Regions from separate parts of the Kluyvera sp. CRP genome, predicted to be linked through region 1. Evidence: predicted binding sites of a transcription regulator. Region 1 holds the regulator's gene; each other region holds the start of a gene.

What was found. Region 1 encodes CRP, which controls carbon source genes, mostly activating them, when cyclic AMP is high. Its sites were predicted from a motif close to ATGTGANNNNNNTCACAT; they were not measured.
Region 2: a site for CRP is predicted at 1,979-1,996, ahead of K7B04_RS03265 (YjcB family protein). Genes of this name have one in related genera too.
Region 3: a site for CRP is predicted at 2,132-2,149, ahead of epd (erythrose-4-phosphate dehydrogenase). Genes of this name have one in related genera too.
Region 4: a site for CRP is predicted at 1,408-1,425, ahead of msrB (peptide-methionine (R)-S-oxide reductase MsrB). Genes of this name have one in related genera too.

Annotation. Positions count from the first base shown of each region.
Region 1 is NZ_CP082841.1:1,562,244-1,566,456, forward strand. Features, by position in the region: gene K7B04_RS07210 (YccS/YhfK family putative transporter) at 1-1,204, opposite strand, end outside; gene crp (cAMP-activated global transcriptional regulator CRP) at 1,259-1,891, opposite strand; gene K7B04_RS07220 (OsmC family protein) at 2,196-2,600, shown strand; gene K7B04_RS07225 (phosphoribulokinase) at 2,651-3,514, opposite strand; gene K7B04_RS07230 (YheU family protein) at 3,580-3,798, opposite strand; gene K7B04_RS07235 (hydrolase) at 3,795-4,213, opposite strand, start outside.
Region 2 is NZ_CP082841.1:711,069-715,281, reverse strand. Features, by position in the region: gene K7B04_RS03270 (lytic transglycosylase F) at 1-1,428, opposite strand, end outside; gene K7B04_RS03265 (YjcB family protein) at 1,570-1,851, opposite strand; gene soxS (superoxide response transcriptional regulator SoxS) at 2,076-2,405, opposite strand; gene soxR (redox-sensitive transcriptional activator SoxR) at 2,493-2,951, shown strand; gene K7B04_RS03250 (NCS2 family permease) at 3,359-4,213, shown strand, end outside.
Region 3 is NZ_CP082841.1:1,948,667-1,952,879, forward strand. Features, by position in the region: gene K7B04_RS09150 (CehA/McbA family metallohydrolase) at 1-148, opposite strand, end outside; gene K7B04_RS09155 (PTS transporter subunit EIIC) at 148-1,785, opposite strand; gene epd (erythrose-4-phosphate dehydrogenase) at 2,342-3,370, shown strand; gene pgk (phosphoglycerate kinase) at 3,410-4,213, shown strand, end outside.
Region 4 is NZ_CP082841.1:3,276,694-3,280,906, forward strand. Features, by position in the region: gene K7B04_RS15475 (D-hexose-6-phosphate mutarotase) at 1-124, opposite strand, end outside; gene gapA (glyceraldehyde-3-phosphate dehydrogenase) at 206-1,201, opposite strand; gene msrB (peptide-methionine (R)-S-oxide reductase MsrB) at 1,541-1,954, shown strand; gene K7B04_RS15490 (YeaC family protein) at 1,998-2,276, shown strand; gene K7B04_RS15495 (sigma-54-dependent Fis family transcriptional regulator) at 2,273-4,201, opposite strand.

The DNA.
Region 1 (4,213 bases):
TTTGTGTGACCAGCAGCACCGTCATCAGGATCCAGTACGGTTTCGGCAGGTGCAGCGCCGCGCCCATCAGGCTGGCGATGCTCAGCATCACGCTGAGACGCGCGGCGTTACGCAGGGCGGGAGAGCGCAAAGAGAGGTAGCTTTTTAACGCCGGGAACAGCGGCAGACGGCGTTCTTTGTCGGCCATCAGGTTACGCGGGTACAGCGGGCGCTGGGAGCGTAGCACGCGGGCAATGCGGCTGAAGTGCCAGGCACAGAACTGACCCACCGGGTTATCCGGGTGCTGGTCGGCAATTTTCTCCAGCGCGCCAATCTGTTTATCCATGTTGAAGCGGGTAGGGTAGCGGTGATAGAGAATATCGTCCGCCAGCACGCGCAGGCGTGCGGCTACCGTCTGGGCATTCCAGCGGATTACCGCTTCCGCATGGCTGCGTTCAACCAGCTTCTGCACCTCTTCCGGCTGATGCAGGCTGACGGAGATATGCTCCTGCAAATCCAGCCCAACCTGGAAAGCGCGCAGCAGCCGCTTGTAGTCATTGTGCTGGTTCGCCGCCAGCATGTGCAGTTGCTGGTAGCACTGGGAAATCAGGTCCACCACCTTTTGCTGGCGAGTCAGCAGCGGCGGCAGCGCGGTGGTGGGATCGGTATGCTGGGTGAGCAAGCTGTATTTGGCTTCGCAGTAGTCGGCAAGCTGACGGTAAAGCAGGCTGAGCGACTCGCGTAGCGGCTGCTCGCGCCACATCCAGAACCACCACCAGTTGAATAGCCCGTACCATAATGTCCCCAGCGCATAGATCAATAATGGCTGCCAGATGGGCATATTCCCTGCCAGGCTGAGGGTAAAAATGGAGGCAATTAGCGAGGCGGGCAGCAGTCGTCCGTGTAGCGCGCTGATCTCTGCCGTGACGCCAAGCAGCAGCGCTAGCCCGGTCAGAATCAGTGGCAAAGGCACATCGCGCGCCAGCAGCAGCTGAACGGCGAGACTACATCCGGCGAACAGGCAGCCGCCGATGATCAGACGCTTGAAGAAACGCTTATGCGGGGTATCAAGCCCGGCAATGTTGCAGCAGGCGGGCACCAGCGAGAACAGCAACCCCTGCTGGAGGTGGCCGAGCAGTAGACCAATGGCAACGGGCAGACACAGCACCAGCGTTTGCCGCAGTGCATAGTTGACTTCCGGGTGGTAAATCAGCCTGCGCCACATAGGGGGAAAACAAAAACGGCGTACTGCATGACGCAATACGCCGTTTGGGCTGGATTAGCGGGTACCGTAAACGACAATGGTTTTGCCGTGTGCGGAGATCAGGTTCTGATCTTCCAGCATCTTCAGGATACGGCCCACGGTTTCACGAGAGCAGCCGACGATCTGGCCGATTTCCTGACGGGTGATTTTGATCTGCATCCCGTCCGGGTGGGTCATTGCGTCAGGTTGTTTTGCCAGGTTCAGCAGGGTCTGAGCGATACGACCGGTGACGTCGAGGAACGCCAGGTTGCCGACTTTCTCAGAGGTAACCTGCAGACGACGCGCCATTTGCGAAGAGAGACGCATCAGGATGTCCGGGTTAACCTGGATCAGCTGACGGAATTTTTTATAAGAGATTTCAGCAACTTCACAAGCGGTTTTTGCCCGTACCCACGCGCTGCGTTCCTGGCCTTCTTCAAACAGGCCTAACTCACCGATGAAATCGCCCTGGTTGAGGTAAGAGAGGATCATCTCTTTCCCTTCTTCGTCCTTGATGAGTACTGCCACTGAGCCTTTTACGATGTAATACAGCGTCTCTGCTTTTTCACCCTGGTGAATCAGCGTGCTCTTCGATGGGTACTTATGAATATGGCAATGAGACAAGAACCATTCGAGAGTCGGGTCTGTTTGCGGTTTGCCAAGCACCATGCGCGGTTATCCTCTGTTATAAGCTCTTCCCGGCGGCAAAAGCATTGCGGCCACCGGTTGCAATAGTATCCTTCCCGTTACCTGGGAAGTCGGCTGTCGAATACTGTCGCAGCCTGTAATGTGATGTCCTCTGCATACATGCAGTACGTTTATGTATTACCGTAGCATCCTGACTGTTTTAGCATAGCTTTAGCCGTGTGTCTCCTGGTGTCTCGCTTCAGCATGACGTCGATCGCCTTCCATTGCGAGAATTGTTATGTGCGCGTAATCTGAGAAGAAAATTGCAACCTTGGAGTTAAAAATTATGCAAGCGCGTGTGAAATGGGTTGAAGGGCTGACCTTCCTCGGTGAGTCCGCTTCTGGACACCAGATCCTGATGGACGGCAACTCTGGCGATAAAGCGCCAAGCCCAATGGAAGTGGTGCTGATGGCCGCGGGCGGCTGTAGCGCCATCGACGTGGTGTCTATCCTGCAGAAGGGCCGCAACGACGTGACCGACTGCGAAGTGAAGCTGACCTCCGAGCGTCGTGAAGAAGCGCCGCGCCTGTTCACCCACATCAATCTGCATTTTATCGTCACCGGTAAAGGGCTGAAGGATGCGGCGGTTTCCCGTGCGGTGGATCTGTCTGCCGAGAAGTACTGTTCTGTTGCGCTGATGCTTGAAAAAGCGGTGAATATCACCCACTCCTACGAAGTGATCGAAGGGTAATTCCTCGCACGCAGCGAATCCCTCGCCCCTGTGGGGTGAGGGTTCGTGCATTAGTTTCGCCCTTCCATCATACGCTGCACCAGCGGTGTCATGATCAATTCCATCGCCAGCCCCATCTTCCCGCCGGGAACCACCAGCGTATTCATATGCGAGATGAATGAGCCTTGCAGCATGGCCAGTAGCCACGGATAGTCGATGTTGTCGAGATTGCGGAAGTGAATCACCACAAAGCTTTCGTCCAGCGACGGAATGCCCTTGGCGGCAAACGGGTTAGAGGTATCGACCGTCGGCACGCGCTGGAAGTTGATATGGGTGCGGGAGAACTGCGGCGTGATGTAGTTGATATAGTCTTCCATCGAACGCACCACGGAATCCATCACCGCTTCGCGGGAATGTCCGCGTTCGCTGGTGTCGCGGATCATCTTCTGGATCCACTCAAGGTTAACGATTGGCACCACGCCGACCAGTAGATCGACGTGGCGGGCGACATCATGCTGTGGCGTCACTACGCCGCCGTGTAGCCCTTCGTAGAACAGCACGTCGGTCGGTTCTGGCAGCGGCTGCCAGGGGGTAAACGTGCCGGGTACCTGATTCCACGGTACCGCTTCGTCGTAGGTATGCAGATATTTACGCGACTGCCCTTTACCGCTCACGCCATAGTCGCGAAAGGTTTGTTCCAGCAGGCCGAAGTCGTTGGCATCCGGACCAAAGTAGCTAATATGGCGGCCCAAATCACGGGCTTTACGAATGGCCATATCCATTTCCGGACGGGTATAGCGGTGGAAGCTGTCGCCTTCCACTTCTGCCGCGCGCAGGTTGAGTTGAGCAAAGATTTTACGGAAGGCGAGGCTGGTGGTGGTGGTCCCCGCGCCGCTGGAGCCGGTAACGGCAATAACCGGATGTTTGGCAGACATGCGAATAACTCCCTGAAAAGACGACAAGGGAAGCGTGGTAAACGCCTCCTGCCGTTAGAGTATAGTTAACCGCGAAATTGGTTACGGGGCATGATGTTGACGGTCTCATGAAGCTCAGACCAGACCAGCACCGCTTCGCCTGTTTGTAGCTGGTGTTTTACGTCGGCGACCTTTTGCGCAAGTGAACGTTCATATTCACCATAATCAGTGCCTTCGCGCAAGACAAAGCTTTCAATCAGGTTGTCCAGCGTCTCCGGGTCGATATCCTGCCAGGGAATAATCATGCTTTTGCTCCCAACCAGCGCATCAACCAGGCGGGAATGCGTTTTTCCAGCCACATTTCCGGGTGGCGCAAAGTGCCGCCGATAAAACCTACGTGACCACCGTATTCCGTCAACTGGTACTCCACGTTCTCCGGCAGCTCTTCCTGTGCGGGGATGGAGTGGTGATCCATAAACGGATCGTCCTTTGAGTGGATGATCAGCGTCGGCTTGGTGATCTTGCTTAAGATCGGCATCGCGCTGCACTGGCGGTAATAGTCAATGGCATCGGCAAAACCGTGGATCTTCGAGGTAATCGAATCGTCGAACTCGCGGATGCGGCGCATGCTTTTCAACTGACGCAAATCGACCGGCAAAGAGCCGGGATAGGCCTTCAGCTTGCGGGCTGCGTTGCCTTTTAGCAGGTTGAGCAGATAGC
Region 2 (4,213 bases), 850 kb from region 1:
CCGATAGGCGATGTAATACTTATAGATGTTGCTCACGTAGGTGACCGTTTCGGCTCCAATCTTCTCGGCGGCGAGGTTTTCCACGTTACCAAACCAGATGTTGGGGTCAAAACCGCGCTTTTTCGTTTCCGTACGCAGACGCGCAATCCGTGCCGGGCCAGCATTATAAGAGGCGAAAGAAAACAGTGCCTTATCCAGCTGCGTCATCGGTTCGTCACCGTAGTAGCGGTCGATCATCCAGCGCATATACTTCACCCCGGCGTGGATATTCGGATCCAGTTGCTTAATATCGCCCACCTTCAATTCTTTGCCGGTGCTCGGCATCACCTGCATGACACCAATTGCGCCAACGTGACTGCGCACTGACTGGTTCAGCCGCGACTCCTGATAACCCTGTGCCGCCATCAGCAGCCAGTCGACGTCATAACGGTCGCCGTATTTGCGAAAAATCTCGACCATCTTCAAAAACTTGCGCCGTTCTTTCTCCGCTGCGGCATTTTTGACGTATTTCGCGCTCTTCAGATAGCGCAGTAACAGGGTATTGCCCAGGGTGCTGCCCTGGCGGTTGTCTTTAATAAAACCGTTGAGCTTCGCCAGCAACTGCGGGTTATCTTTGCGCACCGCCCAGGCGATGTTGCCGTTATCGCGTAGCACAATATCTTCATGAACCAGGATCTTCGGGAACACCTGTTTCCAGAACAGCGCCTTATGGCGATCGACCACGATCAGCGGAATCAGCCCGGCGTTGAGCATTTCCAGCAGATCCTCGTCTTCCAGCGCTTCGGGGGCGGGCTTGATGACGACGGGTGGGAGAGAGGCTTTGGCAAAGCGCGCATTGAGGGCTTCAAGGCTCTCATAGTAGCTGGATGAACGACGGACAAAGACCGTCTTACCGGCGATATCGTCCACGTTTTTCACCTGCGGTGACGCGGGGCCGGAGATCAGCAGTTCCTGAATATCGCTGTAAATCGGGTCAGTGAAAGCCACCTGCTGCTGGCGCGTTGCGGTGATCGTAAGATTGGCAGCGGCAATATCGCCTTTACCTTCGTTCAGGGCAGTAAAGAGATTATCGCGGGTTACCGGAACGAAGATAATTCGCACCTTGAGATGGCGCTGCTTGAGCTTTTTCTCTTTGGCGAGCTGGGCATTCAGGCTGCGTTCAAATTCGGCGAAGATATCGTGGGTGGCCCCGCGCTGCTGGCCTTTATCGATAAAAAAGAAGGTCTTGCTGTAGGTGGTCAATACGCGAATGACCCGGCGGTCGAGCATGCCAGGCAGGTCGCCCTTCCAGGGCTGCATGATGCTCTCGATATTGACCTCAAGCGCGTCGGGTGAGTCCTCTGGTTGTACGGCGGCAAAAGCGGGGCCGGTCAACAGCAGGGCGCCCAGGCAGGCGGTGAGAAAACGGCGAAAAGGGATGGCGTTCATGGTGCGGCACTCCGCAGGGCGCATCCCTTTATTTTAGTCGAGCGACGCTAAAACACCCTGCAGGAGCAGGGCTTTTTCATGCGCTCAGCCACCGCGATATTCAGGCAATAAAAAACCCCGACGCGTCGGGGTTTTTCTCAATCAGTACATGGCAACCGGCCATTCCGGCGGTGCCTGGCTCATCACTTCAACCATCACATCTTTGATGTTGTTGAAAATGGTGGCGATGTCCACCATCGTGATGCCCAGTAACCCGGTCGCAAACCAGCACGCCGCTGCGACACCCAGCATACCGCTGATGACCGCGAGACCGGCGTAGTCGGATTTACGGAATTGAATTTTCAGGGTACTGGCGAGAAACATCAGTACGGCGCTGGTTAACGGCCAGCGTAACAGTGCGACGCCTGCGGTAATGGAAACCATGAGACTTCATCCTCAGAGATAAACAACAAGTTGCCCTGACAGCACTTATTGATTGAGGCGCGAGGCGCTCAGGCTATCTGAAGGCATTCACAAATTGAATGAAACAGTGTTTTTGTTTCATCTCGATGTGTGAACTATATCACGTTTGTTGTTTTATTCACCAGAGGTAAACGCAGGATTTTTTGTCAACGCCGCGGCTCAGTACAGGCCGCGGCGAAGCGATGTTACGCGGAGATCTGATGGCGATAGTCCGTCGGCGTGCGGTCAAACTCGCGGCGGAATACGCGAGAGAAGGTCTGCTGAGAGACATAACCCAGATCCATCGCGATATCGAAGATGGGGCGCTGGGTGGTGCGCAGCGCTTCCGCCGCCAGTAACAGGCGCCGCTGGCGAATGTACTCGCCCAGCGTCTGGTGCATCACGGTGCGGAACATTCTTTGCAGATACCACTTCGAGTAGCCGGATTTTCTGGCCACGATGTCGATATTAAGCGGTTGATCGATATGTTCATCTATCCATTCAGTAAGAGTATGAATAATTTCCCGATGGGACATAAGGCTCTCCCCGTTGTCTATTTTCGCGTCGATTTCTTGTCTGGCGGCGAGTATAATTCCTCAAGTTAACTTGAGGTAAAGCGTATTATGGAAAAAAAATCGACCCGCATAAAATCGCTGCTAACGCCCGGTGAGGTAGCGAAACGAACGGGGGTTGCGGTCTCTGCGCTGCATTTTTATGAGAGTAAAGGGCTGATCCACAGCACGCGCAACAGCGGTAACCAGCGGCGCTATAAGCGTGATGTGCTGCGTTACGTGGCGATCATTAAAATTGCCCAGCGTCTTGGTATTCCGCTGGCGACGATCGGCGATTCCTTTAGCGTGCTGCCGGAAAACCACACGCTGGGGCCGCGCGACTGGAAGCACCTCACGACTCAATGGCGGGAAGAGCTGGATAAGCGCATTCACGCCATGGAGGCGCTGCGCGACCAGCTCGACGGCTGTATTGGCTGCGGCTGCATGTCGTTGCGCGACTGTCCGCTGCGTAACCCGGGCGATAAGCTGGGTGAAGAGGGCACCGGCGCGCGTCTGCTGGAAGACGAATAATCCTCCGCGATCCTCTCCCCGGGATTGCGACATTTTTGCCATAGAATTGTTGCTGGATTGCGCATAAACGATAACGTTTGCGCATGGGTTGGTGAATTCTTCATCGGTAATCGTTAATTTTCATAAACCAGGGCAAACTTCTGTTGAAAAAGGGGACATAAAAGCCAGATAATCGTTTGCCTCGGATTTTCGGACGCTTCCTATGCTGAAAATCCGCAGACCAACCTCATCACGCACCCGCGCAGTTGAGGTATTCCGATTCTCGTTTTGTCTGCGCGGAGTTAATCGTTTGCTTTTTTGTGGCTCCCCTTTGCCGCGATGTAGCACATGGAGATGACGCTTAGCTGGCAGTGGATGTTCCACCACGCAGACGAACGAATGATAAAAACTCTCAGGGGATGTTTTCTATGTCTACGCCTTCAGCGCGTACCGGCGGTTCATTGGACGCCTGGTTTAAAATTTCTGCTCGTGGTAGCTCCGTTCGTCAGGAGATTGTCGCCGGTTTGACCACCTTCCTGGCGATGGTGTACTCGGTGATCGTGGTACCGGGCATGCTGGGTAAAGCCGGTTTCCCGCCGGCCGCCGTGTTCGTGGCGACCTGTCTGGTGGCCGGTGTGGGTTCTATCGTGATGGGGTTGTGGGCGAACCTGCCTTTAGCCATTGGCTGCGCCATCTCGCTGACTGCTTTTACCGCCTTCAGCCTGGTGCTGGGCCAGCACATCAGCGTGCCGGTTGCTCTGGGCGCGGTGTTCCTGATGGGCGTGCTCTTCACCATCATCTCCGCTTCCGGTATTCGTAGCTGGATCTTGCGCAATTTGCCGCAGGGTATTGCGCACGGCACCGGCATCGGTATCGGTCTGTTCCTGCTGCTGATTGCCGCCAACGGCGTCGGCATGGTGGTGAAAAACCCGCTGGACGGTCTGCCGGTCGCGCTGGGTCAGTTCGACAGCTTCCCGGTGGTGATGACGCTGGTGGGTCTGGCGATGATCATCGGCCTTGAAAAACTGAAGGTCCCGGGCGGTATTCTGCTGACCATCATCGGCGTGTCTATCGTCGGCCTGATTTTCGACCCGAACGTGCACTTCTCTGGCGTATTCGCCATGCCGTCGCTGAGCGATGACAATGGCAATTCGCTGATCGGCAGCCTGGATATCATGGGCGCGCTGAACCCAATTGTTCTGCCGAGCGTGCTGGCGCTGGTGATGACCGCCGTCTTCGATGCGACCGGTACTATCCGCGCGGTTGCGGGTCAGGCGAACCTG
Region 3 (4,213 bases), 390 kb from region 1:
CCAAATCTACCGCGTTGCCATCGGCAAAGCGGTAGCTGATTTCCAGGCGTTCGACATCAGGCGTCAGTTCGAACGGCAGCGTCAGGAGTCGTTTTTGTTCGTAGGGATGAGCCAGGTATTCGATGCGCTCCGTGGTCATGCTATCCATTACGCCTCCTCAAGCCATTCTTTGCAGTCGCCAGCAATCATCACCACTTCGGCGCCGTAGATGATTTGCCAGCCTTTTTCACCGACGCGCACCACGCCTTTTGCGCGCAGAGTCTTCTTCCATACGTCATCGCCTGCGACGCGAGCGGGATCGCGCACTTCAACGCGCAGGCGGGAAATACAGTTATCAAACTGCGCGATATTTTCCTTGCCGCCGAACGCCGCAATAATTTGCATCGCAAATGCATCGGCCTGTGGTTGTTCTGAGACCGGGGTGGTTTTATTTTTAAAATCTTGCTTACTGAAAAGCTTAACGTCATCTTCTCCAGCGTCTTCCTCCTCTCGGCCTGGCGTCATCACGTTAAAGCGGATGATTAAATAGCGGAATAAAACGTAATAGATGATAAAAAACAGCGGGATTAACCATAGGTATCCCCATAGATTTAATTTTCCCGGTTGGAGTAATACAGGGAGAATATCTTTCAGGCAGCCGCCATAAATAGAAACGTTAGCCATTTCGGTTAAAACAAAGAGTAAACCGGTGAGTGGCACGTGAACCAGATAAAAAAGCCAGGGGGCGACGAACAGAAAGGTATATTCGATGGGCTCAGTTACGCCAAAAAGGATCATGGTTGCCACCACGGGCAGCAAGAGACCGGCGACGACCTTTTTATGCTGGGAACGGGAGCAGTGATACATTGCCAGCGCCGCGCCGGGCAGCGCGCCGAAGTGGGTCACGACGCGCCCCGACTGGAAACCGCGGACCAGCAGCTCCTGGGTTTCGTTGCACCCCAATTGCGCCATATAAATGTTGGTGGTTCCGCTGACCAGCTTGCCGCACACTTCCATCGAACCGCCGAGTTCGGTCAAACGAATGGGCGTCGTGATCAGGTGATGCAGACCAACCGGCAGCAGCGATTTGTCGGCGACCGCCCAGATAAAGGTGCCAAATAATCCGGAATCGCCGATAAGCTTACTGAACTGCGCCAGCATCCAGCCTATGGGGGGCCAGATAAGATAAAGCGCAGAGCCCATCAGCGCGCCGACGACCAGCGTCACAATAGGCACGGTACGAGTGCCGGCGAAAAATGACAGCACCATCGGCAGCTTAACGTTATACAGACGGTTGTGCAGCCAGGAGGTCGCGAGACCGACTGCCATGCCGCCGAAAACGCTCATCCGATAGGTGAACATCCCTAATTCGGTGGTATAAATGGAGGCTTCCTGTACCGCAGCAACGGGGTCAAGGTGGCGCTGGCTGATAAACCAGTTTGCCGTAGTGGTTTGTTCGTTCAGCCCGTGCAGCGTCAGTAGCGTGCTGAGGATGAAATGCATCGACATAAAGCACACGGCACCTGAGAATGCCGCCCAGCCTTTCTCTTTTTTGGCCAGGCCGAAAGCCACGCCGATGGAGAAGAACAGCGGAAGGTTTCTGAATACCACATCGCCCGTTGCTTTCATTACGCTGAACGTAATAAAGAACAGCGACTCTTTATCAAATAGCACGCCAAGATGTAACGCCTCCAGCGTTTCTTTATTTGTAAATGCGCTGCCGAATCCCATAAACATTGAACCAATGGTTATAATGGATATCGGGACCAGCATCGCTTGCCCGATCATTTGCATTTGCTGCTTCATAAATCATCCTTGTGAATATTTTAATGGGTGACGCCAGTGAATTTTTTCTAATGCACGTCGTGATTCGCGTTAAAATATTTTGTTTCAATGAATATATTTTGCAGATTTATATTTCCTGCTCGATATTGATTAATTAGAGCGTGTGCTTTTTTCAGGCATTTTTATAATGGCTGGTGAGTTTATCATTACGAAAAGAGGATTCTGTGACTCGCGCAGCGATAAGCTAATCTTTAGCTAATAATATTAGCGCCATGCTGGCCCGTTGTTGGCTTTGCCCGGCAATGGGGACCGCCAGTTAAGGCGGTGAGGAGTCGATGGAATTTCTTCGGCGATTATTCCTGTAAAAATGTGATGCGCGTCAGATTACTGGCGCGTTTGTCTGGACAACCATTCCTTTTATTCCACATTTCGCTTATTCTAGCTGAAGCGTTTCAGTCGATAGATTGTTCGACATTTAACCAATCAGTCACGGTTTGTGGCGGGTAAGGTTTCCCTGAACGAGCGGCTGCATTACTCTGTTTGCCACTTTGCTTCGGGATAACCTTGCAGGAGACCTATGAGCGTACGCGTAGCGATTAATGGCTTCGGTCGCATTGGCCGTAATGTGGTTCGTGCTTTGTATGAATCCGGACGTCGTGCGGAGATCACCGTGGTTGCCATTAACGAACTGGCTGATGCCGCCGGCATCGCCCATTTGTTGAAATATGACACCAGCCACGGGCGTTTTGCCTGGGATGTTCGCCAGGAGCGCGAGCAGCTGTTTGTCGGCGACGACGCCATCCGTCTTCTGCACGAACGGTCTATAGAAGCACTGCCCTGGCGTGAACTGTCGGTGGATGTGGTGCTCGACTGTACCGGCGTATATGGCAACCGTGAAGACGGCGAAGCGCATATCGCCGCTGGCGCGAAGAAGGTGCTCTTTTCACATCCTGGCAGCAACGATCTCGACGCCACCGTCGTCTATGGGGTCAATCAACACGAATTGCGTGCGGAACACCGTATCGTTTCCAACGCCTCCTGTACCACGAATTGCATAATTCCCGTCATTAAATTGTTGGATGATGCTTATGGCATTGAGTCCGGTACGGTTACAACCATTCACTCTGCGATGCATGACCAGCAGGTGATAGACGCCTATCATCCGGATTTACGCCGGACGCGCGCGGCAAGCCAGTCGATTATTCCGGTTGATACTAAACTTGCTGCGGGGATTGCCCGTATTTTCCCGCAGTTTGGTGACCGTTTTGAGGCGATTGCGGTGCGTGTGCCGACCATCAACGTGACGGCAATTGACCTGAGCGTGACGGTGAAAAAACCTGTAAAAGCGAATGAAGTCAACCAGTTGCTGCAAAAAGCAGCACAGGGTGCATTTCATGGTATAGTTGACTATACGGAATTACCGTTGGTCTCAACTGATTTTAACCACGATCCGCACAGTGCCATTGTCGATGGCACGCAGACGCGGGTCAGCGGTGCTCACCTGATCAAAACGCTGGTCTGGTGTGATAACGAATGGGGCTTTGCTAACCGAATGCTCGACACCACGTTAGCAATGGCCGCTATTGGTTTCAGGCTCGACGCTTGAGCGTCGACAAAACTTTAAGTATCAACGAGAGGATTCACCATGTCTGTAATTAAGATGACCGATCTGGATCTGGCTGGTAAACGCGTTTTCATCCGTGCGGATCTGAACGTACCGGTTAAAGAAGGGAAAGTAACCAGCGACGCGCGTATCCGTGCTTCTCTGCCGACCATTGAGCTGGCGCTGAAACAGGGTGCGAAAGTGATGGTGACTTCTCACCTGGGTCGTCCGACCGAAGGCGAGTACAACGAAGAATTCTCTCTGCTGCCGGTTGTTAATTACCTGAAAGACAAACTGTCTGCTCCGGTTCGTCTGGTTAAAGATTACCTGGACGGCGTTGAAGTTGCTGCCGGTGAGCTGGTTGTTCTGGAAAACGTTCGCTTCAACAAAGGCGAGAAGAAAGACGACGAAGCGCTGTCCAAAAAATACGCTGCACTGTGCGACGTATTCGTGATGGACGCCTTCGGTACTGCACACCGTGCACAGGCTTCTACTCACGGTATCGGCAAGTTTGCTGACGTTGCGTGCGCAGGCCCGCTGCTGGCGGCTGAACTGGACGCACTGGGTAAAGCGCTGAAAGAGCCGGCTCGCCCGATGGTTGCTATCGTTGGTGGTTCTAAAGTTTCTACCAAACTGACCGTTCTGGACTCGCTGTCTAAAATCGCTGACCAGCTGATCGTTGGCGGTGGTATCGCGAACACCTTCGTTGCCGCTCAAGGCCACAACGTGGGTAAATCCTTGTACGAAGCTGACCTGGTTGACGAAGCTAAGCGTCTGCTGACCACCTGTGATATCCCGGTTCCGACCGACGTTCGCGTAGCGACCGAGTTCTCAGAAACCGCAACC
Region 4 (4,213 bases), 1.7 Mb from region 1:
AGGCCACGGAGGCTTTCACTTTTGGGTGGTTGACAACGATAACGTCCAGCTCATCCAGCTGGCGACGAGAGAGCACAGGGGTAAGCTGTTCGATAACCGGGAGAGCGAAAATTGTCTTAATCATAATGCAATCCTTGGTGTTGAAAACGTAATCATAAAAAAAGGCGACCGAAGTCGCCTTTTTGGATCAGGTTCTCATCTCAACTTATTTGGAGATGTGAGCGATCAGGTCCAGAACTTTGTTGGAGTAACCAGTTTCGTTATCGTACCAGGAAACCAGTTTCACGAAGTTGTCGTTCAGAGCGATACCTGCTTTAGCATCGAATACGGAAGTGCAAACTTCACCGTTGAAATCAGTAGATACAACGTCGTCTTCGGTGTAACCCAGAACGCCTTTCATTGGGCCTTCGGAAGCAGCTTTGATTGCTTTCTTAATTTCTTCGTAAGAAGCAGCTTTTTCCAGACGAACGGTCAGGTCAACTACGGATACGTTCGGGGTAGGAACGCGGAACGCCATACCGGTCAGTTTGCCGTTCAGTTCTGGCAGTACTTTACCTACAGCTTTAGCAGCACCGGTAGAGGACGGGATGATGTTCTGAGCTGCGCCGCGGCCGCCGCGCCAGTCTTTGTGAGACGGGCCATCAACGGTTTTCTGAGTTGCGGTGGTCGCGTGAACAGTAGTCATCAGACCTTCGATGATGCCGAAGTTGTCGTTGATAACTTTTGCCAGCGGAGCCAGGCAGTTGGTGGTGCAGGATGCGTTGGAAACGATGTCCTGGCCTTCGTATTTGTCAAAGTTAGCGCCTTTAACAAACATCGGAGTGTTGTCTTTAGACGGACCAGTCAGAACCACTTTTTTCGCGCCAGCAGTGATGTGCTTACGAGCGGTTTCGTCGGTCAGGAAGATACCGGTTGCTTCAGCAACTACGTCAACACCAACTTCGTCCCATTTCAGGTTAGCCGGATCACGTTCAGCGGTAACACGGATTTTTTTACCGTTTACGATCAGATGACCGTCTTTCACTTCAACGGTACCGTTGAAACGGCCGTGAGTGGAGTCATATTTCAGCATGTAAGCCATGTAGTCTGCGTCTAACAGATCGTTGATTGCAACGATCTCGATGTCAGAACGTTCCTGAGCAGCACGGAAAACAATGCGACCGATACGGCCAAAACCGTTGATACCTACTTTGATAGTCATATATTCCACCAGCTATTTGTTAGTGAATAAAAGGTTGCCTGTAAAATTACAAAAACCTTACGCAGCGTCAAGCGGAATCGTGTCAATCATTGCGACAAATCAATCTGCTGCCTAAGCTTTGCACGACTAACCTGTCTCACTCTTCCTATGAGCTAGAAACCACATGAGGGCGGCGCCGGGAATTTTAAAGGGCACGCGAGATAAAAATGTGATGAGTGTCACAATTACCCCGCTGCCTTTTCACGCCGATTAAGTTTAGAACAAAAGTTCACGCTTCATTGTTAATGTTTTGTTAGAATCGCCTGGCAAATGTATTTTTCATAGCGAGATGTGAGCAAAATGGTGAACAAACCTTCCCCGGATGACCTGAAAAATACCCTGAGTGAAATGCAGTTCTATGTCACGCAGAAACATGGCACAGAGCCGCCGTTTACCGGGCGTTTACTGCACAACAAGCGCGATGGTATTTACCACTGTCTGGTGTGCGACGCGCCGCTTTTTCACTCCCAAAGCAAGTATGATTCCGGATGCGGCTGGCCGAGTTTTTATGAGCCGGTGAGCGAAACCGCCATTCGGTATCTCAATGATTACTCCCACGGCATGCAACGTACTGAAATTCGTTGCGGAAATTGTGATGCGCATCTGGGGCACGTCTTTCCCGATGGCCCACAGCCAACCGGTGAGCGTTTTTGCGTCAACTCTGCGTCGCTCAGCTTCACGGATGACGAAAATGGTGACTCCACCAAAGGCTGAAGAAACGATTCAGCAAATTATTCCACAGGAGAGGGGGCTGAGCATGAATATTGAGCAAATGATCGACAACATGACGCCGGAGATTTATCAGCGTTTAGCCACCGCGGTGGAGCTGGGAAAATGGCCGGATGGCGTGGCGCTGACCGACGAACAAAAAGAGAACTGCCTGCAGCTGGTGATGCTCTGGCAATCGCGCAATAACCGCGACGCGCAGCATATGACCATTGATACCAACGGCCAGATGGTGATGAAGAGCAAGCAGCAGTTGAAGGAAGACTTCGGTATTGCACCGAAGCCGATTGCGACGTTTAAGCAGCACTAAGCGGCTGCCCACGGCTCGATAAGTCGTTCTCTGGCGTACCACATCGCTTCTCTGACCGCGACGGGCCTGCTCAGCAGGCCCAGCGCGTAAAAGCGGTCGGCGATGGTCTGCTGTGCGCGGATGGCCTGCATATCCATTTCTCGCGTCTGATGGCTGCGACGCGCCAGTGCACAGGCCAGCGATGCGGTGTCCAGCCCCAGTTCTCCCGCCAGCAGTTGCGCCGCCTCGAGGCGATGCCGGTCAATAAATTTCCCCGTTTTCACCAGTGCCGCCACCACACCGGCGATAATTTCCTCGTTCTGCTGCGCATACTGGCGGCGGGTGAGATAGAACTGATGGTTGCTGACGCGGCCCTCGCCGGTCGCCAGCACGCGCAGCGTCCCGCTGCGTTCAGCGGCGCTCAGTACCGGGTCCCACATCATCCAGGCATCGGCGGACAGATAGTCGCTGGCGGTAAGCGGGTATTTTGGCGGCGCGTAGACGATCTTAACGTCATCCAGACCCAGCCCAGCTTCTTCCAGCAACTGCACCAGCAGCCAGTGCACGTTCGAACCCTTGTTCAGCGCAATACGCTTTCCCCGTAGTTGGGCGAGTGAGCGTATATCGCTGGCGTTGGGCACGACCATGGCCACACTCCGCGGCGCCGGTGGCTCCCAGGCCACATACAGAAGCGCGTTGTCCTTCGCCTGCGCGAAAATAGGGGGCGCTTCGCCGGTGGTGCCAAAGTCAATTTCGTTGTGACTGAGCGCCTGTAGCAGCTGCGGGCCGGCCGGATATTCGCTCCACATCACGTTAATCCCCAGATCAGCGAAATTCTGCTCCAGCAGCTGACGCGCCTTCAGCACGCCCAGATTGCCAAACCGCTGGTAGCCAATCCGCAGTTCGCGCTCACGCGGCGTGGTCGGTGGCAACTCTCCAGGCTTACGCCGTTGCTTAATGACGCCCAGATGCGCCAGCTGTGTGCGCAACGTATGGCGGCTGACGCCAAGCAGCTGTGCGGCCTGGCTCTGATTATTTTGGCTTTGACTCATTGCCGCCTGAATCATGGCGCGCAGCATACGGTCGTACAGCGCGCCGCTGTGGGCCAATAGCTGACGGCGCATAAACTCTCCCAGTTCATCGTGTTGCGCAGGCGATGAGGAGGGCGCCGAGATCGCAGAGGCGAGGCGAAGATGCTCAGGGCCCAGTTCCACATCCGGATTCAGCAGTACCGCATTGTGCAGGGTATTTTCCAGCTCGCGAATGTTCCCCGGCCACGGATAGTCCTGCAGCAGCGCAAGCGCCTGCCCGGAAAGCCGCTGCGCCGGACGCCCAAGTCGGCGCGCGTAAAGCTGCACGAAATGGTGCGCCAGAACTGGGATATCCTGCCGGCGCTGGCGTAACGGCGGCAGGGTCACGGCGGCGATATTCAGGCGATAGAAGAGATCTTCGCGAAAACGACGCTCCTGAATGGCGCGTGCCAAATCGACATGTGTCGCCGCCACGACCCGCACGTTAATGCGAATGGGTTTGTGGGAGCCGACGCGGGTAATCTCCCGCTCCTGGAGGACGCGCAGCAGCTTCACCTGCAACGACAGACTCAGCTCGCCAATCTCATCCAGTAGTAACGTTCCGCCTTCCGCGGCCTCAAACCAACCCTGGTGAGTATGCGTTGCGCCGCTGAATGCGCCTTTCTCATGGCCAAACAGCTCTGACTCGGCCAGCGACTCGGTCAACGCGCCGCAGTTAACGGCGAGGAAAGGCCCGTTTGCCCGTGGGCTATGCCGGTGCAGATAACGGGCGACCACCTCTTTGCCGGTCCCCGTTTCCCCGACGATCAGCACCGTGGCGTCGGTGGGGGCGAGGCGCGCCAACACCTTCTGAAAGGCCTGTGAGGCCGGGTCGACCAGCGCCGGCCCGGATAATGTGAGTTCTGCGTTGAGCATCGGAATTCTCCA